Regions from separate parts of the Streptomyces sp. NPDC002851 genome, predicted to be linked through region 1. Evidence: riboswitches for the same ligand, from Rfam matches in the RefSeq annotation. Region 1 holds a riboswitch; each other region holds the start of a gene.

Region 1 (7,190 bases):
TGGAGCTGCCGGTAGAGGCGGAGGCCATCGCGGTCGGGGATCTGCTCCGGCTCGGCACCGACGCGGAGGTGCTCGGCCCACCGGAGCTGCGCGCGGCCTTGGCCCGGACGGTGGCGGGCCTGGCCGATCGCTACCGCGCACACGGGGAGGCAGAAGCGGACGGGGAGGCGTGAGGGATCTCTTCCGCTTTATGGGGCCGGATGAGCCGCAGCGGCCGCCGGAAAGGTATGGCGGGCGGGCCCGGCAGTGGAGATGATGGAGAGATCCCCGGCCGCGCCGTGGAACCCGTAGCGAAACAGGAGACTGCAAGAGAGACTCGGCGGCGGCCTGGACGAAGGGAGCGGACGCATGAGCGCTGCGGACGCCCTGTCTCCCGAACCGTCGGAACCGCCGGATCCGGCAGGACCAGCAGAACCGGCAGCACCGGCAGCACCGGCAGAACCGGCAGAACTGGCAGACAGCGAACGGTCGGCACAGCCCGGCGACGCACCTTCGGCACCCTCGGCGCGTGAGTCGCCCGGGACACCCGACCCACCACAGAACTCCGACGCGCCAAAAGACTCCGACGCACCAAAGAACTCCTCGGCCCGCACCACGCCGTGGACCCGCTTGGTCGGGGCCGACAGCGACCCCGCGCTCCAGCCGGGCGGGCTCCTCGACGAGCTGGGCGTGGCCGCCGTGGTCCTGGACGCGGACGGGCGGATCGTGCTGTGGAGCCCGCAGGCCGAGGACCTGTTCGGCTACCCCGCCGCCGAGGCCCTCGGGCGGCCCGCGGCCAAGGTCCTGGTCGACGAGGAGGACCTGGAGCAGGTGCTCACGCTGTACGCCGAGGTGATGGCGGACGGCACCCCATGGGCGGGCGTGTTCCCGGTGCGCTGCAAGGACGGCAGCAGGCTGTACGCCGAGTTCCGCAATATGCGTCTGGAGGACGACCAGGGCCGCCCCTACGCGCTCGGCCTCGCCTCCGACCGGGCCACGGTGCAGCGGATCGAACGCGATCTGGCCCTGACCATGCGCCTGGTCGAGCAGTCCCCCATCGGCCTCGCGATCCTGGACACCAACCTGCGGTACGTCCTGGTCAATCCGGCCCTCGAGCGGATCAACGGCGTACCCGCCGGGGAGCACCTGGGCCGGACCGTCCAAGACGTACTGCCGTTCCTGGACGTCACCGCCATCGCGGCCACCATGCGCGACGTCCTGCACACCGGCGCCCCGGTGCGGGACAGCTTCACGGTCGGGCGCACCCCGGCCGACCCCAATACCGAGCACGCCTGGTCGGTGTCGTTCTACCGGCTCGAGGACCCGTCCCGGGGCGTCCTCGGCCTCGCCGTGTCCGTCGTGGACGTCACCGAGCAGCACCGCGCGGCCACCGCGGCGGACCGGGCCCGACGCCGCCTCGCGATGATCGCCGACGCCACGGAGCGCATCGGCACCACCCTCGACCTGGACCTCACCGCCCGCGAACTGGCCGACAGCCTCGTCCCCGAGCTCGCCGACATCGCCGCCGTCGACCTCCTCGAAGCCGTGCTGCAGGACGGCCCGCCGAGCCCGTCCGCCACCGCCACCCGGTACCCCCGGTTCCGCGCGCTCGCGCTCAAGACGGCCTACCCGACCCCGGCCGTCCAGGCCCCCGACCCGGTCGGCCGGTCGATTCAGTACGACGACTCGCGCCTGGTCGCCAAGTGCATCCGCACCGGCCGCCCGGTCCTCGTCGCGCAGGTCGGGCCGAACGACATGAAGCGGATCGCGCGCGACGAGAACGCCGCGAAACTCCTGGCCGAGGCCGGGGTGCACTCGTTTCTCGCGGTGCCGCTGCGCGCCCGGGGCACGGTGCTCGGCGCGCTCACCCTGGCCCGCGCCCGCAACCCGCGCGGCTTCGACCACGACGACCTGCTGCTCGCCGGTGAACTGGCCTCCCGAGCGGCCATCTCCATCGACAACGCCCGCGGCTACCAGGAGCAGTCCCAGGCCGCGCTCGCCCTCCAGCGCCACCTGCTGCCCGTGCGCCCGCCGCGCCCGCCCGGCCTCGAGGTCGCCTACCGCTACCGGCCCGCCTCCACGGCCATCGAGGTCGGCGGCGACTGGTTCGACGTCATCCCGCTGCCCGGCCACAAGACCGCCCTCGTCGTGGGCGACGTCATGGGCAGCGGCCTGCACGCCGCGGCAACGATGGGCCAGTTGCGCACCGCGACCCGCACCCTGGCCGGGCTCGGCCTGGAGCCCACCGACGTCCTGACCCACCTGGACCGGATCACCGCCGACCTCGGCGAGACCATCGCCACCTGCGTCTACGCCGAGTACGACCCACACAGCCGCCGCTGCCGTCTCGCCACGGCGGGCCATCTGCCCCCCGTCCGCACCCACACCGGACCCGGCGGCGGCACGCCGAGCCTCCTCGACCTGCCCACCGGAGCACCCCTGGGCGTCGGCGGCGTCCCCTTCGAGGCCCGCGAGATCACCCTCGCCGCCGGCGACGAACTCGTCCTCTACACCGACGGTCTCGTAGAGTCCCGCGGCCAGGACATCGACACCCGCCTCCAGGCCCTGCCCCGCCTCCTCGACCGCCCCCGCGGCTCCCTGGAGGAAACCTGCGACCTCCTCCTCAACACCTTGCGCGACCACCAGGATCCGGACGATGTGGCCCTGCTGATCGCTCGTACGCATCCGTACAAGACGTATTGAGCACGACAAGACGTATTGAGCACGGCCGTACTTGGCGGTGCGGTCCAGGTCCACGTGCCTCGCTCACACCCCTCCGTGCGCCGGTGCACCGGCAGGCTCGTCTTCCCCGGGTAGGAACGGGTTGGCTACTGTGTGCCCGTCGAACCACGCGACGGGAGCCAGGAAGCCGGTGAGAATCCGGCACGGTCCCGCCACTGTGACCGGGGAGCGGACCCCGCATACGACCACGGCCGCGCGGCTGGAAGGTCGGGGCGAGCAGCGATCCGGGAGTCAGGACACTGACCTGTCGCGGACACCATCCACGGGGCGTGGACTCCAGGAGGCGTGCATGAGGTCTGCGGTGGCGACAGGCGCCGCGGCAGACCCGTTCGGGCGGCTAGGCGTGTGTGGCTGACGGCCCAGTGGGCCATGGCCGGTGCGTCGCGGTCCCGGCTGCCGGTCCCCTGGCGGATCGTGCTCCGGACCCGAGAGGACCCCGGATGCCTGAACGCACTGTGCCGAGCCCGGACGTCTCCCGCCGCAGACTGCTCGGTGGCGCGCTGACCGCGGTCGCCCTGCCCCTGCTCGGCACCGCCTGCGGGCGAGCCGGGACGGCGAGCCGCGGTGACGGTCTCACCGTCACCGATCTGACCGGCAAGAGCGTCGAACTGCCGCACCCGGCCCGTCGGGTGGTGACCATCCCGCTGCCGGCCGCGTCCATGGTGGTCGCCGTCAACGGCGGACCCGAGGTGCTGGTGGGGATGAACGCCGCCTCGCGCACCGCCGTCGCGGGCAGTTTCCTCGGCTCGGCCTACCCCGAGCTGCTCAAGGTCCCCACCGACGTGGCCGGTGCCGAGTTCGCGCCCAACGTGGAGAGCGTCCTGAACCTGAGCCCTGATGTCGTCATCCAGTGGGGCGACCGCGGCCCGGGCATCGTCGAACCGCTCCGCCAGGCCGGTCTGACCGTCGCCCGGCTCACCTACGGCACCCAGAAGGACCTGGAAGGCGCCATCGCGCTGTACGGCGCCCTGCTCGGCAAGCGGAAGCGGGCGGAGCGGATGGTCGCCGGGATGCGCGAGCGGATGAGGAAGCTGCGCTCCGAGCTTCGCACGCCCGGTGCCGGGGCCAGGTCCGCGCCGTCGGTGCTCTATCTGCGCGGGGCCACCGAGAGTCTGCAGGTCGGGGGCGGCGCCTCGTACAACCATTACGTCACCGAACTCGTCGGCGCCCGCAATCCCGCGGCCGGGATCGACAGCGAGCAGGCCGCCATCGACACCGAGCAGCTGCTGAAATGGGACCCCGACATCGTCCTCCTCGGCAACTTCGGTCCGGCGGCCCCGAAGGACCTCTACGGTGACCCGGCGTTGGCGAGTCTGCGCGCCGTGCGCGAGCGCCGCATCTACAAGGTGCCGCTGGGCGGTTACCGCTGGGACCCGCCCAGCCAGGAGTCGCCGCTCATGTGGCAGTGGCTCGCAGGGCTTGTGCACGGCACCGGCGCGCCGGGCCTGCGGGCCGAGGTGGTCCGCCAGTACGCGTTCCTCTACGGCGCCGAACCCACCGACGCCCAGCTGGACGGCATTCTGCGGACCAAGGCCAACTCCGGGTCCCGGGACTACGATGACTTCGGCCGCTGAGCGGGTCGGGCGCAGCGGCCCGGCGCGACCCGGCGGGCCGGGAACCACGCCGGTACGGGTCGGCTCGGCCCGTCGCCGCACCGCCCTCCTCGCCCTCCCGGCCGCTGTCGTGCTCGTGGCCGTCGCCGCCCTCGCCCTCGGCCGCTACACGGTCGGCTTCGACCAGGTCGTACGGATCCTCCTCGGCCAACTGCTGCCGCTGGAGCCGACGTGGACGCCGACCGAGGAAGCCACCGTGCTGCGCGTCCGGCTCCCCCGGGTGCTGCTTGCCATGCTGGTCGGCGCGGGCCTCGCCCTGTGCGGGGCGACGTTGCAGGCCGTCTTCGGCAATCCGATCGTCAGCCCGCAGATTCTCGGCGTCTCCTCCGGCGCGTCCTTCGGCGGGGCCCTCGCCCTCGTCCTCGGCCTTGGCTCGGCCGCGCTGGTGCTCGGCTCGTTCGGGTTCGGGCTGCTCGCGCTCGTCGCGGTCTTCGCGACCAGCCGGGTGCGCGGCCCGGCGCCACCCCTGACGATCGTGCTGTCCGGGATCGTCGTCGGGGCGTTCTTCGCGGCGCTGGTCTCGCTCCTTACGTATCTCGCCGACCCCTACGGCGAGTTGCAGTCCCTGGTCTTCTGGTTGCTCGGCAGCCTCGCCACCGCCACGTACGGCAAGGCCGCCGTGGCCGCGGTGCCGGTGCTCCTCGGCGGTGCGGTGATCTGCTCCCAGCGCTGGCGGATCAACGTGCTGTCCCTTGGCGATGAGGACGCCACGGCCCTGGGCCTTCGACCCGGGCGGCTGCGCTGGCTCCTGCTGACCACGGTGGCCGCGATCGTGGCCGGGGCGGTCGCGGTGAGCGGGGTCATCGGCTGGGTGGGGCTTGTGGTGCCGCATCTGGCCCGGCTGTGGGTCGGGCCCGACCACCGGGTGCTTATCCCGGTCAGCGCCGGTGTGGGGGCGGTGTACCTCACCGCGATCGACACCGTCACCCGCAACCTGAGCGTCGCCGAGATCCCGCTGGGTGTGCTGACCGCGCTCGTCGGAGCCCCGGTGTTCCTGGTGCTGCTGCACCGCAGCCGCCGAAAGATGTGGTCCGATGCTTGAGCTCGACCGGCTCGGCTTCGCACACCACGGCGACCGCTGGCTCTTCCGCAGCGTCTCGCACCGGCTCGCACCCGGGGAGATCCTCACCGTCCTCGGCCCGAACGGCCGCGGCAAGACCACCCTGCTGCGCTGCCTCGTCGGTCTGACCGAGCCCACCGAGGGGCGAATACGCGCCCAAGGAGCGATCGGCTTCGTCCCGCAGAGCCACCGCACCACCTTCGCCTACACGGTCCTCGACATGGTGCTGATGGGCCGCGTACGGCACCTGCGGCCGCTGACCACGCCCGGCCCCCGGGACTACGAGCACGCTCTCGCCGCCCTGGACAGGGTCGGCCTTACCGCACTCGCCGACCGTGACTATCCGACCCTCAGCGGCGGGGAACGCCAACTCGTCCTGATCGCCCGGGCGATCGCCGCGGAAGGCCCCGTGCTCGTCCTCGACGAACCGGCCTCCGCACTGGACCTGCGCAACCAGGGCCGGGTGCTGCACCTGCTGCGCTCACTCGCCGACGAGGGCCGCACCATCGTGCTCACCACCCACCATCCCGACCACGCCCTGGAGATCGCCGACACCGCGCTGCTGCTGTACGGCGGCGCCGACGTCCGGGTCGGCCCGGCCGACGCGCTGCTGACCGACACCGCCGTCTCGGCCCTGTACGGCGTGCGCGCCCACACCCTCACCCTCGACGCGGCCGGGGAGACCGACCTACCCCGCCGCACCATCGTGACCCGCTATGACCGTTACGACCAGGAGTGGTCCCCGTAGTCGCCCGACGCCCCTGACTTCGCAACTGACTTCACGACTGACTTCGCGCCCCGAGAGACACCCCGTCCGTCGCCCTCCGACAGAGGTACCGCCCATGACGCCCATGACGCCCATGCCCCACCTCGCCTGCACCGTCCGCCCGTGGGCACAGTTCCCGCTGGAACGTGCCCTGAGCGGCATCCGTACGGCCGGGTACGACGCCGTCGCCCTCCCGGTGCACGGGGTCACCGAGGTGATCACCCCCGACACCGCGGCCCCCCGCGCCGAGGAGATCGCCGCCGTCATCCGTGACCACGGCCTCGATCTCGTGATCCTCAGCCACGCCGCCGACCTGGACCGCGACGACGATGCGGCGCTGGCCGCCCTGCGCCGCCAGCTCGACCACTGCGCCCGGCTCGGGGTGGCGACGCTCGTCGACATGGGGTGTCCCGAGCCCGCACAGGGCGACCGCTATCTCCGGCTCATCGAGACCGCGGCCCCGTACGCCGCCGCCCACGGCGTGACCATCGCCGTCAAGCCGCACGGCGGGCTGACCCGTACCGCGGCGGACACCCTGTCCGTCGTCGAGCGCGTGGGCCACGAGGCGTTCCGGGCCTGCTGGGACCCGGGCAACCTGGTGCACTACGGCGGCGAGCCGCCCGCCCGGGGCCTTGCCGAACTCGCCCCGTACATCGCGGCGGTGGGGGTACGGGACCATCCGGACCGCGGCCGACACCGGGCCGACACCACAGGAGCCATGCCACCGGCCATCACCCCCGGCGACGGCATCGTCGACTTCACCGGGCTCTTCCGCACCCTGCGCGCCCACGGCTTCACCGGCCCCAGCGCCGTGGAAAGCGTCACCCGGCTCGGCACCGTCGAAGAACTGGACTCCGAGGCGGACCGGGCCCGCCGCAATCTCCTGGACGCCCGGGCCGGTCACACCCCCGACCGCCCACGACCGCAACCCGCGATCCCGGCCCGGCAGTCCTGCTCCCTGGTCGCCCGCGCCGCGGCCGAAGACCCCATCGGCACCGCCCGCCCCTTCGACCGCTACCTCATGCTCGAA
Region 2 (7,190 bases), on a different contig from region 1:
CGGCCTGAAGCGGTCCGGGGACTCGGTGACCGTGACGGTGCCCCGCAACAAGAACCTGGTGCAGCCCGGCTGGTACATGCTGTTCGTCACGGACGACAAGGGGCGGCCGAGCAAGGCGCAGTGGGTGGAGATCCCCAAGTAGCCCCTGGCAGCCCTTACTTATGTAGGGGACGTTTTCGGTACGCGAGCTTATGTAGAGGACGTTTTCGGTAACCGAGTGAGGGCGCCCCCGATCCGGGAGGTGCCCTCACCTACGTACGGACTACCGACCGGCCTTCGCCAGCTTCAGGGCGTACTCCGGCCACCACTCACCGGCCTTCGGGCCGCCCTTGCACTCGCCGTCCGACTCGCCGGGCCGCTTGATCCACAGATACGCGTCGACGAGCTCGTCACCGGTCTTTGTGGTCGGCTCCTCACCGAGCGCACGCCCGGGCGGGTTGCACCAGCGCTCGGCCTCGTCGCCGCCGGTGTACGGGCCGTTGCCGTTGCGGCTGGTGTCGATCACGAACGGCTTGTTGCCGACCTTCGGTGAGAGCTCCTTGCCGAAGGCGGTGGCCTCTTCGGTGGTGAAGAAGTTCGATACGTTCACCGCGAAGCCGTCGGCCTTGTCGATGCCCGCGCGCTTCAGCGGCTCGTAGTACGCGTCGGGCGAGCCGGTGCCCGGATTCCCGCCGTCCAGATAGACCTTGGTGTTCTTCAGCGCCTTCAGCTTCGTCACGGCCTCGGTGAGCAGCGCGTACCGCTCCTCGTGGAACTCCTTCGGGGTGCACTGCTGCACCAGGTGAAGGAGCGAGTCCGGCTCCAGGATCACGGTGGCGTGCCGATCCCCGATGCCCTTGGCGACGCCGTCGACGAAGCCCCGGTAGCTGTCGCCGTCCGGGGCGCCGCCCTTGGAGAACTGCCCGCAGTCGCGGTGCGGGATGTTGTAGAGCACCAACAACGCGTCCCGGTCGGCCTTTTCGGCAGCCTGGGTGAAGCCGCGCGCCTCCTGCTCGGGGTTCTCGGTGCCGATCCACTCCGCGACCGGCTGCTCCGCGATCTTCTTGATCAGCGCGGCGTCCTCGCGCTTGCCGTCCTTCTCGTACGCGGCGACCTGCCGGGCCGCGTTGCCGTCCGGGTTGACCCAGTACGGGTCGGTGGCCTTGGGCCGCTGTCCCACGGGACCGCTGGTCGTGCGGTCCTGGCCCGGCTCCGGGTCGCCCGACGAGGAACAGCCCGCGAGCAGCAGCGCCGCCGCCCCCACGGCAGCCGCCGCGGCCTTACCCGCCCGTACCGCGGGCCCGTGCCCACGGCGGTCGTGCTTGCCGTACATCCACTCCCCCTTGGTGCACTGTCCGGCTCCCCATCGTGGCACAGGGGCCCGCACGCACGAGGGGGCCCTGGGCGCGGGGCACGGCGTGCGCCGCCCCGTGCAGTCCGCGCGCCGCCCCCGCGCCGTCCACGCGCGGTTGACAGGCGTCGCTGCCTGCTGGGACTCTCCCGGACGACAAGTCCATACAGCGAGGCGACGGCAGACAAGGAACCCGGTGCGAATCCGGGACGGTCCCGCCACTGTGACCGCGCGCGATGACCCGCCAACTCGACGGGCGCGTACGGGAGCCAGGAACTTGAGCCGTCGTCCTCCTGCCATGGGGCGTGGAAACCCCAGAAGGAGGCTCATCGATATGTCCCTGCACGCGCAGACCCCCGACACCGCCGCGGTATCGGCCGCGACGACCCGCACCCGCGACTGGCTGCTCGCTTCGGCCGCCGCGATCATCGCCCTGGTGGCGCTGTACGCGGTCTTCATCGACAACGGCACCGCGATCGCCGCGACCGGCGACTATCTGCACGAGTTCTCGCACGACGGACGGCACCTCTTCGGCGCCCCCTGCCACTGATCGGGGCGCTCCCAGCATGAACTCCCCCGTACTCCCCCTGCTCGGGCGCGGGTTGGCGGCGGGCGGCGCGGCGGGCCTGGTAACGGGCCTGTTCTCGCTGCTGCTCGCCGAGCCGCTGATGGACCGTGCGATCCGCCTCGAGGAGGCGCGCTCGCACGCCCATGACGCGGCGCCCGCGGCCCAGCATCACGAAGAGCTCTTCTCCCGTTCCCAACAGCACTTCGGCCTGGTCGTGACGGCGATCGTCGCGGGGCTCGCCATCGGCGTGCTCTTCGCCATCGCGTACGCCCTGGTGCACCGCCGCACCCCGGACGCGTCCCCGTGGTCGCGCGCCCTGGCCTTCTCGGCCGCGGCGTTCCTCGCGGTGTCGCTCCTGCCGGGCCTGCGCTATCCGGCCAACCCGCCGGGCGTCGGCGACTCGGGCACGGTCACCAACCGGCAGGAGCTGTGGCTGGCCGCCGTCGTCATCGGCGTGCTCGGCATGTTCCTGGTCCGGCAGGTGTACGTCCGGCTCGCGGCGCGCAGCGTCCCGGTGCGGCACCTCGCGGTGGCGGCCACCACGGTCGCGGTACTCGTGGCCCTGTTCGCGCTGCCGGGCAACCCGGACCCGGTACCCGTAGGGGCCACCCTGCTCTGGGACTTCCGCATGCTCTCGCTCGCCTCGCACGTCCTGCTGTGGGCGGTGTTCGCGGCGGTCTTCGGCGCGCTGGGGCTGCGCGCGGCGGCGGCCCGTGCGGCGGTTCCGGCCGGGGAGGGAGGCGTGCCGGACGCTCAGGGCGCCGTGCCGGTCAGGTAGGCGGAGACGACGACATTCGACGAGTAACTGCGGGTGACCCGGTCGAACGTGCCCCCGCAGGTGATCAACCGCAGCTCGGCGCGGCCCGGTTGGCGCTCCCCGTACGCCTGCCGGGCGTCGAACTCGTTCCGCCCGAAGACCCGTACGCCCTCGACCGTGAACTCGGCGACGGTCCCGTCGGCCCGTGTCACCCTGGCCTTGGCGCCGGGGCGCAGGGTGCTCAGGTGGTAGAAGACGGCGGGCCTGGTGTCGGTGTCGACGTGCCCGACGAACAGGGCGGTGCCCTCGGCGCCGGGTGCGGTACCGCCCTCGTACCAGCCGACGACGCCGGGCTTGTCGTAGCCGGGTGGCGCCACGGCCCCGTCGGCGTCGAGGCCGCGCCGCACCACGGGTGCGCTCACCCGGATCGACGGGATGTCGAGGTGCTGGGGCGGCGCGGCGGACAACGCCTGCTGCGTGGGCGGCAGTTCGAGCCGGGCGGGTCTGCCGACGGCGGCGACGTCGCCGGTGGTGGGGCCCGCGGCGCCGCCGGGCACCTCGGCCGCCTCCCCGCCCCACAGCCAGAACCCGACGAGCAGGAGGGCCCAGACCACGCCGGTGCAGAACCGCCCCGCCCCTGCTCCGCCTTCCGCACCGGCCGCCATGCCTCGCCGTCCTACCTGGAGCGGCGGGAGCGGACGCCGACCCGTGCGGCGAGGGCGAGCGCGGTAACGGCCACGAGCAGCCCGCCGATGAGCGCGTACGTCGTGCCGTCCCCCGTCCCGGCCGCCGCGGTCTCGGCGGTGCCGCCGCCGCCCGCGCGCATCGGGGCGGTGGGCGAGGCCGGGGACGTGCGTTTCGCGGCCGGGGGCTCGGGCTTCGGTTTCGCGGCCGGAGGCTCGGGCTTCGCGGCCGGGGGCTTGGCCGAGGCCTTGCGGGTGGGCGAGGGCGAGGGTGAGGGCTTGTCGCGGACGATGGTGATCTTGCCCTTGCCGCGGTCCTTGCCGTCGCAGCTCACCGTGACGTCGTACCGTCCAAGCTCCACCGTCGAGCGGATCATGGCCTCGCCGCTGAGGGGTGAGCCTTCGCCCTCCGGTCCGGTGAGCGTCGCGTCGGCCACGAAGGCCTCGGACTTGGCGGCTCCGCTGGTGCCCTCGCACCCGGCGGCGGTGACCGCCACCTCTTCTCCGGGGACGGCCTTGGCAGGGTCGACCCGAACCCTGTCACCGGCGAGGGACGTACCGGGCGACAGGGCTACGAGGATGGCGGCGGCGACGCTGAGAGCGAGTCCGGCTCGGCGCATGGTGGAACCTCCTGGTCCTTCGAAGGTCCGCCGCGCGTGGGGCCGCCGCCATCCGGTATAGGCCAGCGGAGTTATCTCCCCGCCCCGCTCCTTCCCGGCTGTATCGATATGCGGCTAACGCCGCGTGGCTGACGGCCGCTTCGGGGGCTCCGCCCCCGGACCCCCGCTCCTCAAACGCCGGAGGGGCTGACCTTTGAACTCACACCCGGTCGACCAGGTCCGCGATGGAGTCCACGACCTTCGACGGCCGGAACGGGTACTTCTCGATCTCGTCCGGCTTCGTCAGGCCCGTCAGGACCAGGAACGTCGTCATCCCGGCTTCCAGTCCGGCCAGGACATCCGTGTCCATCCGGTCCCCGATCATCGCGCTCGACTCCGAGTGCGCCCCGATCGCGTTCAGGCCCGTTCGCATCATCAGCGGATTCGGCTTGCCCGCGAAGTACGGGTCCTTCCCCGTCGCCTTCGTGATCAGCGCCGCCACCGCGCCGGTCGCCGGAAGGGGGCCCTCCAGGCTCGGCCCGGTCTCGTCCGGGTTGGTGCAGATGAAGCGGGCGCCGTTGTTGATCAGGCGGACCGCCTTCGTCATGGCCTCGAAGCTGTACGTACGGGTCTCGCCGAGGACGACGTAGTCCGGGTCGTGGTCGGTCAGGACGTAGCCGATGTCGTGCAGGGCCGTGGTCAGGCCCGCCTCGCCGATCACGTACGCCGTGCCGCCGGGCCGCTGGTCGTCCAGGAACTTGGCGGTGGCCAGGGCGGACGTCCAGATGTTCTCGACCGGGACGTCCAGGCCCATGCGCCGCAGCCGGGCGTGCAGGTCGCGCGCGGTGAAGATGGAGTTGTTGGTGAGGACGAGGAAGGGCTTGCCGGACTCCCGTAGGCGCTTGAGGAAGGCGTCGGCTCCGGGGATCGGGACGCCCTCATGGATGAGGACGCCGTCCATGTCGGTGAGCCAGGAATCGATCGGCTTGCGCTCTGCCACGGGACTGATCTCCGCTCTTGGCCGGAATGCCTCTATGGGATGGCCGGACACGATCAGACTAACGGGGCGGGCCCGAAACCGACCCACCCCGTCCGACCTGCGGACCCGGCCACGGCGTACGGGCCGTACGGGTCAGCTGCCCGTGGCGGTCTTCCAGGCGTCGACGTACGACGAGAGGTTCTTGTCGATCTCGGCCCAGTCCGGCCGGAAGATCTCGACGCCCTCCATGAGGCGGCCGAGCTCGAGCGCGTTGGCGTCGGTGGCCTTGATGTCCTTGCGGGCGGAGAAGCCGCCGCCGACCGAGGAGACCTGCTTCTGGGCCTGCTCGCTCAGCATGAAGTCGAGGAGCTTCTTGCCGTTGGCGGAGTGCGGGGCGTTCTTGACCAGACCGGCGGCGTACGGGAGCGCGAAGGTGGTCGGCTTGGCGTCCGGCTTCGTCGAGGTCTTCGGGAACCAGATCCCGAGGTTCGGCATGGACTTGGACTGGGCGTAGTTCATCTGCAGATCGCCGTTGGCGACGAGGAGTTCGCCCTTGTCGGTCTTGGGCGCCAGCTTGGAGGTGGAGGACGACGGGCCGACGTTGTTGGCCTGGAGCTTCTTCAGATACGCCATGGCCGCGTCCTTGCCGCCGAGGTCGTGCATCGCCTTGATGAGCACGGCGGTGCCGTCGCCCGCGACGCCCGGCGTGGAGTACTGAAGCTTGTTCTTGAACTTCTTGTCCAGGAGCTCTTCCCAGGTCTTCGGGGGCTGCTTCAGCGACTTCTTGTTGTAGATGAAGGAGAAGTAGTTGTTCACGACGGCGGTCCAGGTGCCGTCGGCCGCCTTGTCCGCACCGTCGACCTGGTCGGCGCCCTGGGGCTCGTACGCCTGGAGCAGGCCCTTGCCCTCGGCCTGCTGAATGAACGGCGGCAGGGTGACCATGACGTCGGCCTGGGTGTTGGACCGCTCGCGCAGGGCGCGCTGCACCATCTCACCGGAGCCGCCCTCGACGTACTTGACCTTGATGCCGGTCTTCTTCTCGAAGTCCTTGAAGACCTGGTCGTACCAGCCGTCGCCGCTCTCGCCCTTGAGGCCGTCGGCGCTGTAGACGGTGACGACCTTCTCGTCGGAGGCGGCGGAGTTGCCACCGCAGGCGGTGAGGGAGGCTGCTGCGACGAGGCTGACGAGGCTGCCGATGACGGCAACCGGGGTGCGAGTACGCATGTTTTGTATCTCCTTGCGGCGATCAAGCCGTTCAGGGGCCGGTTCAGGGCCGGTTCAGCGGTAGGAAGCTCTGGTACGGATACGGGAGACGGCCAGGAGCACGAGCAGCGTCGTGCCCATGAGGACCACGGCGACGGCGGAGCCCGCGAAGAGGGCGCCGCGGTCGGTGGCGGTGAAGATCTGGACGGGCAGCGGCATCCAGTCCGGCGGGTAGAGCATCATCGTGGCGCTCAACTCCCCCATGGACAGGGCGAAGCAGAGCCCCGCGGCCGCGTTCAGGGACGGCAGGAGCAGCGGCAGCTTCACCCGCCACAGGACGTACCCGGGCCGGGCGCCGAGCGAGGCGGCGGCCTGTTCGTACGCCGGGTCGAGGCGGACGATCGCCGCGGACACCGACTGGTAGGCGAACGCCGTGACGAGGATGGTGTGCGCCAGGATGACGATCCAGCGGGTGCCGTTGAGCAGGAACGGCGGCTGCGAGAACGCCACGAGCACGGCCAGGCCGACGACCACGGACGGCACGGCCACCGGCAGCATGAACAGCGCGTCCATGATCCGCCCCCACAGCCTGAAGGGCGTGGGGGTGCCCCCACCGCGCCGCTTCAGGGCGTGCGCGGCGAGCGCCGCCCAGGTCCCGGCGACAAGCGCGAGCAGACTCGCGGCCAGGGCGGTCAGCAGGCTGGTGCCGAGCGCCTGCAGGGACTCGCCACGGGTCGCGGCGGCGTAGTTCCCGGTGGTGAACCCCGAGGGGAAGGCGCTCGACCAGTTCGTGGCGAACGACGCGGCGAGGATCACGAGCAGCGGCAGCAGGAAGAGCGGCAGAAAGAACAGCAGGAAGACGGCCCAGGTGGCCCACCTGGCCTTGCGGCTATGCACCAGCACGACGGCTCACCACCCGGTACAGGCCGTAAAGACCCACAGAAATCAGGACGTTGACGACGGCGACGACACACGCGGCGGTGTAGTCGGACTCGAGGATCGCCTTGCTGTAGACGAGCATCGGCAGGGTCGTGACGCCCTTGGCCCCGGTGAACAGGACGATCCCGAACT
Region 3 (7,190 bases), on a different contig from region 1:
TCCGCTTCCAGCGACGTCGCCGAGCTGCCCATCTGGGGCTTCGACGGTTCCAGCACCAACCAGGCCGTGGGCCACGCCTCCGACTGCGTGCTCAAGCCGGTCTTCTCCTGCCCGGACCCGATCCGCGGCGGCGACGACATCCTGGTCCTCTGCGAGGTCCTGAACACGGACATGACCCCGCACGCCACCAACACCCGGGCGCAGCTGACCGAGGTCGCGGAGCGGTTCGGCGGCCAGGAGCCGATCTTCGGCATCGAGCAGGAGTACACCTTCTTCAAGGGCTCCCGCCCGCTCGGCTTCCCCGAGGGCGGCTTCCCGGCCGCGCAGGGCGGCTACTACTGCGGCGTCGGCGCGGACGAGATCTTCGGCCGTGACATCGTCGAGGCGCACCTGGAGAACTGCCTGAAGGCGGGCCTCGGCATCTCCGGCATCAACGCCGAGGTCATGCCGGGCCAGTGGGAGTTCCAGGTCGGCCCGCTGTCCCCGCTCGAGGTCTCCGACCAGCTGTGGGTGGCCCGCTGGCTGCTCTACCGCACCGCCGAGGACTTCGAGGTCTCGGCGACCCTCGACCCGAAGCCGGTCAAGGGCGACTGGAACGGCGCGGGCGCGCACACCAACTTCTCCACGAAGGCGATGCGCGAGGGCTACGACGCGATCATCACCGCCTGCGAGTCCCTCGGTGAGGACTCCAAGCCGATGGACCACGTCAAGAACTACGGCGCCGGTATCGACGACCGCCTCACCGGTCTGCACGAGACCGCCCCGTGGAACGAGTACTCCTACGGCGTCTCCAACCGTGGCGCCTCGGTCCGTATCCCGTGGCAGGTCGAGAAGGACGGCAAGGGCTACATCGAGGACCGCCGCCCGAACGCGAACGTCGACCCGTACGTGGTGACGCGGCTCATCGTGGACACCTGCTGCACGGCTCTGGAGAAGGCCGGTCAGGCCTGAGCGAGGTCTGAGTAACCGAGGTCCGAGTAACTACTGAAGGGGCGCCCGTCTCGTAACGGGCGCCCCTTCTGTACGTACGTGTTTCGCTTCCGGCGCTGCTACGTACCCGGCGCTTCTACGTACGTACGGAACGGGCGCGGCCGCGTACCGCCATCAGCGCATCGAGCACCAGGAACGCCACCAGGCTCACACCAAGGAGCGGCACGAACCAGGCGACCACCGCCGTGACCGCGAGCAGCGGCACCAGGACCGGCAGCGGCACCCGCCGCCAGGCACCCCGCGGTATCGGCCGCCCGAAGCTCGCCTTCCGCTCCCTGGTCGGGCGGCGCAGCCACCACATCCGGTAGCCCCAGACGATCAGGAGCACCGTGGCGAGCATCAGCGCGGCGAGCGCGAGCTGGTTGGGCAGGCCGAGGAAGACGCCCATGTGCGCGTCGATGCCGACCCGGGTGAGCTTGGCGAGCAGCGGGTAGTCCGCGAACCTCACCTCGTCGAGCACCTTCCCGTCGGCCGGGTCGACGGCCACCGAGTCGAGGTGGACGGGGAATTGGGCGTCGGTCTCCTTGACGACGTAGCCCTGCCCGTCGACCGGCAGGATCACCGACACCTTCCCGTCGACGCCCTTGCCACGGGCGATCTCCAGGGCCCGGTCGACGCCGATGTCCGCACCGCGCCCGGAGCCGCCGGTACCGCCGGTACCCCCGCCGTGCCCGGCGTGGCCCTCGTGCCCTTCATGGCCGCCGCCCGCACCCGCGCCGCTCGCGAGCGTGGCGTCGACGACGGGCGTGGCCCCGCCGAGCTGTGCCTTGAACGTGTCGATATTGGCGCCCGCGTACTTCGACCAGGTCAGGCCGGTCGCCGAGAGCGCCACAAGCCCGATCGCCGCCCACAGGCCGACCGCGCCGTGCCAGGACAGGGTGCGGGCCCGCCCCTTCTCCGCGCCCTTGCCGGGTACGACGAGGTCGCGCCGCCGGGCGCGGCGGCGTCCGAACCACAGGGCGACGCCGCCGAGCGCGACCACCCACAGCCAGCTGGCGGCGAGTTCGCTGTAGTTGCGGCCCAGCTCGCCCAGGTGCAGATCGCGGTGCAGCTCGTCGATCCAGGTGCGCAGCGGCAGCGCGCCGGAGCTGCCGTAGCTGGCCAGCTCGCCGCGGATCTCGGCGGTGTACGGGTTCACGAACACCGCGAGCTCGCGGTCCTCGGGCACGTCCGGCGAGGCGAAGAGCACCCGCGTCGTGGCGCCCTCCTCGGCCGGCGGCCACACGGCCGTGACGGTGCCCTCGGGGTGTGCCTTGCGGGCGGCGGCGACCTGCTCGCTCAGCGGCACGGTCTCATCCCCGACGGGGACCCGCAGCTCGTGCCGGTGGACGACCTTCTCGGCCTGGAACGAGAGCGCGTACAGCATCCCGCTCACGGCGGCGACGAGCAGGAACGGGGCGATGAGCACCCCGGCGTAGAAGTGGAGGCGGAGGAGCAGCGGGCGGAGCGCGGCCCAGGCGCCCGGACGGCGCTCGCCGCCGTCGCCCTGCCCCTTCGTATCTGGTGTATCTGGTGGATTTTCTTCGGCGATGTCCGGCTCGTGCCGGTTGTCAATGGCCATGACGTCCTTCGGAGTTCGGTGCGTGGGCAGGTGACAGCGCACCCACCGCGGCGCCGGAGCGCGAAGGAAGCCGAGGTCAGGCGGCGGCGGGTGCGTAACGCGGGAGACGCGCCGTCACCGGCGGCCCGCGCCGGGACACCACGTGCGCGAGTACGGCGGTACGCGGCCGGGCCGGGCCGTACCAGGACCACGGCCGCCGTCCGGGGCCGGGCGGCTCCGGAAGCCGTACCGCCGCGCCGAGCAGCCGCAACGGAGTGAAGGTCAGCGCTTCGAGCGTGCGCAGGAGCTGGAAGAGTGCCGCCTCGCCACGGGCCAGCCACAGGGCGCACAGGAGCGCGGACAGGAGGTGCGCGGCGAGCATCCCGGCCGAGCCGTGCCCCTGGGTGTGCGCCATGGCGGCGTGGTCCTGGCCGTGCCCCATGGCGGCGGCATGCTCCTGTGCCCCGGCGAAGGCCAAATGCAGTGCCCCCTGCACCGCGAGCAGCCCGGCCCCGATGGCCACCGGACCGCGACGCCGCCGGGCCCCCACCCAGGCCAGAACACCCGTAACGCCCAAAGCGCTCAATAGGCCACCAAGAGGGACCTGATGTCCAGACGTGTACGAATGCCCCGCGGTGCCCAGAGTGACGCACACCGCGGCGAACAGCGCGGCCCGGAAGGCGCGCAGAGTGGAACGGGCGTGCGTCATGGCCGCACATGCTGCCATGGCCCCCGGCGCCCGCTGCCCCCGGGAAGCGGAAATCACACCTCCGCCCCCGCCCGTAGCACCGAACGTCTAGGCTGGCCCACGCAGCTGGTTCGCCCCGCCCGCCAGGCGGTGGCGTCGTAAGAGGGAACCCGGTGGGAATCCGGGACTGCCCCGCAGCGGTGAGCGGGAACGACCGCCGTCACACGCACTGGACGTACGACATCCACGTCCGGGAAGCGACGGCCAGTAGGAGCCCCTGGTACGGGTGAAAGAGCCCGGGCCGAGGAGCACGCCCGCGAGTCCGAAGACCTGCCACTGCCCGCGGACCCGCACGGGCCGCGGTCGCACCGGGACCTCGTGGGCGGGTCGGCGGCGGCAGGGCGACGGCACCAGTGCGTGCGCCGCCCCTCCTTCGTCGTACGTGCTCGGCCGCGCGGCCCGCCGAGAACTCGCGAAGGAGAGTTCCGTGACCGCCGATCACCCCGACACCACCCTCTGCCGTACCGCCGCAACCCTGCACGGCTACCCCCGCCAAGGCCCCCACCGCGAGCTGAAGAAGGCGATCGAGCGCTACTGGGCCGGGCGCACCGACGCCGCCCAACTGCACCGCGCCGCCGCCGAGTTGCGCGCCGCCCGGCGCCGCGAACTCCGTGACGCCGGGATCGAGGAGATCCCCACCGGCGACTTCTCGCTCTACGACCACGTCCTCGACACCGCCCAGATGGTCGGCGCGATCCCGCCCCGGCACCGCGCCGCCGTACCCGCGGGCGAGCAGTGGACGGGCGGCTCAGCGGCCCACGACCTCGCGCTCTACTTCGCCATGGCGCGCGGCACCGCCACCGCCGCGCCCCTGGAGATGACCAAGTGGTTCGACACCAACTACCACTACCTCGTACCGGAGTTGGGGCCCGGCACCGTCTTCACCGCCGACTCCCGCAAGCAGCTCACCGAGTACACCGAGGCCCGTGACGAGGGCTTCGCCGCCCGGCCCGTGCTGCTCGGGCCGATCAGCTTCCTGCTGCTCGCCAAGCCCGCGCCGGGCGCTCCCGACGGCTTCGACCCGCTCACGCTGCTCGACCGGCTGCTCCCGGTGTACGCCTCCGTCCTCGCGGATCTGCGGGCCGCGGGCGCCGCCTGGGTACAGCTCGACGAGCCCGCCCTGGTCCAGGACCGGCCGGGCGCCGTGCTGAGCGCCACCGCCCGCGCCTACCGCGACCTGGGCGCCCTCACGGACCGCCCCCGACTCCTCGTCGCCTCCTACTTCGACGTACTCGGGGACGCCCTGCCCGTACTCGCGGACGCTCCCATCGACGGCCTCGCCCTCGACTTCACCGGCGCCGCCGCGGGCAACCTCGACGCGCTCGCCGCCATCGGCGGGCTCCCCGGCAAGCGCCTGATCGCCGGGGTCGTCGACGGACGCAACGTCTGGGCCGCCGACCTGGAACGGGCCCTCGCCACCCTCGGCACCCTGCTCGGCCTGGCGGACCAGGTCGACGTCGCCCCGTCGTGCTCGCTGCTCCACGTGCCGCTCGACACCGCCATGGAACGCGGCCTCGACCCGCAGATCCTGCGCTGGCTCTCCTTCGCCCGCCAGAAGACCCGCGAAGTCTCCCTGCTCACCCGCGCGTTGCGGCACGGCCGGGACACCGTCGCCGCCGCGCTCGCCGCCCGCCGCGCCGACCTGGCGACCCGCGCCGGATCCGCGCTCACCCACGACCCGGCGGTACGCGCCCGCTGCGCCGCCGTCACCGCGGACCAGACCCGCCGCGCGGCCGCGTACGAGGAACGAACCGCCGCCCAGCGCGCCCGCCTGAACCTGCCGCCGCTGCCCACCACGACCATCGGCTCCTTCCCGCAGACCCCCGAACTGCGCTCCGCCCGCGCCGAGTTGCGCACGGGCAGGCTCACCGACTCGGCGTACGAAGAACGCATCGCCGCCGAGATCCGCGAGGTCGTCGCCTTCCAGGAGAAGGCCGGGCTCGATGTCCTCGTGCACGGCGAGCCCGAACGCAACGACATGGTCCAGTACTTCGCCGAACAGCTCACCGGATACCTCGCCACCCGGCACGGCTGGGTCCAGTCGTACGGCACCCGCTACGTCCGCCCGCCGATCCTCGCGGGCGACGTGTCGCGGCCCGCGCCGATGACGCTGCGCTGGACGACGTACGCCCAATCGCTCACCGACCGCCCGGTCAAGGGCATGCTCACCGGCCCGGTGACGATGCTCGCCTGGTCCTTCGTACGCGACGACCAGCCGCTCGCCGAGACCGCGCGGCAGGTCGCGCTCGCCCTGCGCGACGAGGTCGCCGACCTGGAGGCGGCCGGTACCGCCGTCATCCAGGTCGACGAACCGGCCCTGCGCGAGACCCTGCCGCTGCGCCGCGCCGGACACGCGGCCTATCTGGAGTGGGCGACGGAGTCCTTCCGCCTGGCCACCTCCGGGGTGCGCGCGGACACCCAGATCCATACGCACATGTGCTACGCGGAGTTCGGCGAGATCCTGCCCGCCATCGAGGCCCTGGACGCGGACGTGATCAGCCTGGAGGCGGCCCGCTCCCACCTGGAGATCGCCGCCGAACTCACCGGCTACCCACGGCAGGTGGGCCCCGGCGTCTACGACATCCACGCCCCCGCCGTCCCCACGGAACGCCACCTCACCGACCTCATCGACCGCGCCCTGCACACCGTCCCGGCCGACCGCCTCTGGATCAACCCGGACTGCGGCCTGAAGACCAGGACACCGGACGAGGTGCGCCCGGCGCTTGAGCGGATGGTCGAGGCGGCGAAGCGGCTGCGCTAGTCGCCCGGGGGTTCCGCCCCACGGCGGAACCCCCCACCCCGCCACCCCACCCCGGTAAGACCCTTGCCGTAACCCCCGGCCCGGGATGTCCGAAGCGCCCCGTGACGCGGCGTGACATGAGTCGCACTGTGGAGAAAGCGTGGAGGTGCCGGTGAGGATCTGTAGTCCGCTCCCGCCCCGTGAACTCGGGCTTTACCGATCGGTAGGCCCTGGATCCGACCCCGATTTCACCCCCGGACCCGCCCCGCGACCCCGTGTTAGCGTCCCCGGCGATCGGGGGCCGAACGCGACTGCGAGAGGAGAACCGTGGGTCACATGCACCACATGGCGGGGGGATGGATCACGCCCGTCCTGTCGTACGCGATGGCCGTACTGGGCGCCGCGCTCGGACTCCGGTGCACCGTACGGGCCTTGGCCGCCGGGCCGGGATCCAAGCGGAAGTGGCTGATCACCGCATCGGCGGCGATCGGGGCCGGGATCTGGACCATGCACTTCATCGCGATGCTCGGCTACACCGTCGAGGGCACCGCGATCCGCTACGACATTCCGCTCACCCTGCTGAGCCTGCTCGTCGCCATCACCGTCGTCGGCGCGGGCATCTTCACCGCCGGGTACGGCGGTTCGCGCCCCCGGGCCGTGCTGCTCGGCGGGCTCGGTACCGGGCTCGGCGTCGCCGCGATGCACTACATCGGCATGGCGGCGGTCCGGCTCAACGGCGACATCGCGTACGACCCGGCCACCGTGGCCGCCTCCGTCGTCATCGCCGTGGTCGCCGCCACCGCCGCGCTCTGGGCGACGCTCGCCGTGCAAGGGCCGGTGATCGCGGCCGTCGCCTCGCTGGTGATGGGGCTCGCGGTGAGCAGCATGCACTACACCGGCATGGCCGCGGTGCGCGTCACCGTGCACGCGAGCACCGAGCCGCTGCCGGGCGCCAGCGCCCCCGCCTTCATCTTTCCGCTCGCCGTGGTGCTCGGCTCGTTCCTCTTTCTGACCTGCGCGTTCGTGGCGCTGTCGCCGACCGCGCGGGAACGTGACGCGGACCGGGCGGCGGCCCGGCCGCTGCACGAGGTGGAGCTTCCGGCGACCTGAACGGTCTGCTCCGTTCCGGTTACTTGGCCCCTTCCATCTCTAACGGTCCTTCGGCCTGAAGG

Evidence for each region. Region 1 has a riboswitch for cobalamin ahead of ACWD10_RS18120 (ABC transporter substrate-binding protein). Riboswitches for the same ligand answer to the same signal wherever they lie in the genome.
Region 2: another riboswitch for cobalamin. It lies ahead of ACWD10_RS16695 (CbtB domain-containing protein); the one in region 1 lies ahead of ACWD10_RS18120 (ABC transporter substrate-binding protein).
Region 3: another riboswitch for cobalamin. It lies ahead of metE (5-methyltetrahydropteroyltriglutamate--homocysteine S-methyltransferase); the one in region 1 lies ahead of ACWD10_RS18120 (ABC transporter substrate-binding protein).

Annotation. Positions count from the first base shown of each region.
Region 1 is NZ_JBSFUT010000015.1:132,609-139,798, forward strand. It holds gene ACWD10_RS18110 (helix-turn-helix transcriptional regulator) at 1-173, shown strand, start outside; gene ACWD10_RS18115 (SpoIIE family protein phosphatase) at 610-2,682, shown strand; cobalamin riboswitch at 2,795-2,983, shown strand; gene ACWD10_RS18120 (ABC transporter substrate-binding protein) at 3,162-4,295, shown strand; gene ACWD10_RS18125 (FecCD family ABC transporter permease) at 4,279-5,376, shown strand; gene ACWD10_RS18130 (ABC transporter ATP-binding protein) at 5,369-6,142, shown strand; gene ACWD10_RS18135 (TIM barrel protein) at 6,237-7,190, shown strand, end outside.
Region 2 is NZ_JBSFUT010000014.1:22,304-29,493, forward strand. It holds gene ACWD10_RS16685 (galactose oxidase-like domain-containing protein) at 1-142, shown strand, start outside; gene ACWD10_RS16690 (glycoside hydrolase family 6 protein) at 263-1,312, opposite strand; cobalamin riboswitch at 1,492-1,631, shown strand; gene ACWD10_RS16695 (CbtB domain-containing protein) at 1,665-1,880, shown strand; gene ACWD10_RS16700 (CbtA family protein) at 1,897-2,676, shown strand; gene ACWD10_RS16705 (class F sortase) at 2,652-3,320, opposite strand; gene ACWD10_RS16710 (hypothetical protein) at 3,332-3,958, opposite strand; gene ACWD10_RS16715 (HAD-IIA family hydrolase) at 4,158-4,937, opposite strand; gene ACWD10_RS16720 (2-aminoethylphosphonate ABC transporter substrate-binding protein) at 5,070-6,140, opposite strand; gene ACWD10_RS16725 (ABC transporter permease) at 6,195-7,022, opposite strand; gene ACWD10_RS16730 (2-aminoethylphosphonate ABC transporter permease subunit) at 7,009-7,190, opposite strand, start outside.
Region 3 is NZ_JBSFUT010000009.1:32,351-39,540, forward strand. It holds gene glnII (glutamine synthetase) at 1-951, shown strand, start outside; gene ACWD10_RS12165 (PepSY-associated TM helix domain-containing protein) at 1,067-2,551, opposite strand; gene ACWD10_RS12170 (hypothetical protein) at 2,628-3,239, opposite strand; cobalamin riboswitch at 3,346-3,554, shown strand; gene metE (5-methyltetrahydropteroyltriglutamate--homocysteine S-methyltransferase) at 3,706-6,039, shown strand; gene ACWD10_RS12180 (MHYT domain-containing protein) at 6,346-7,128, shown strand.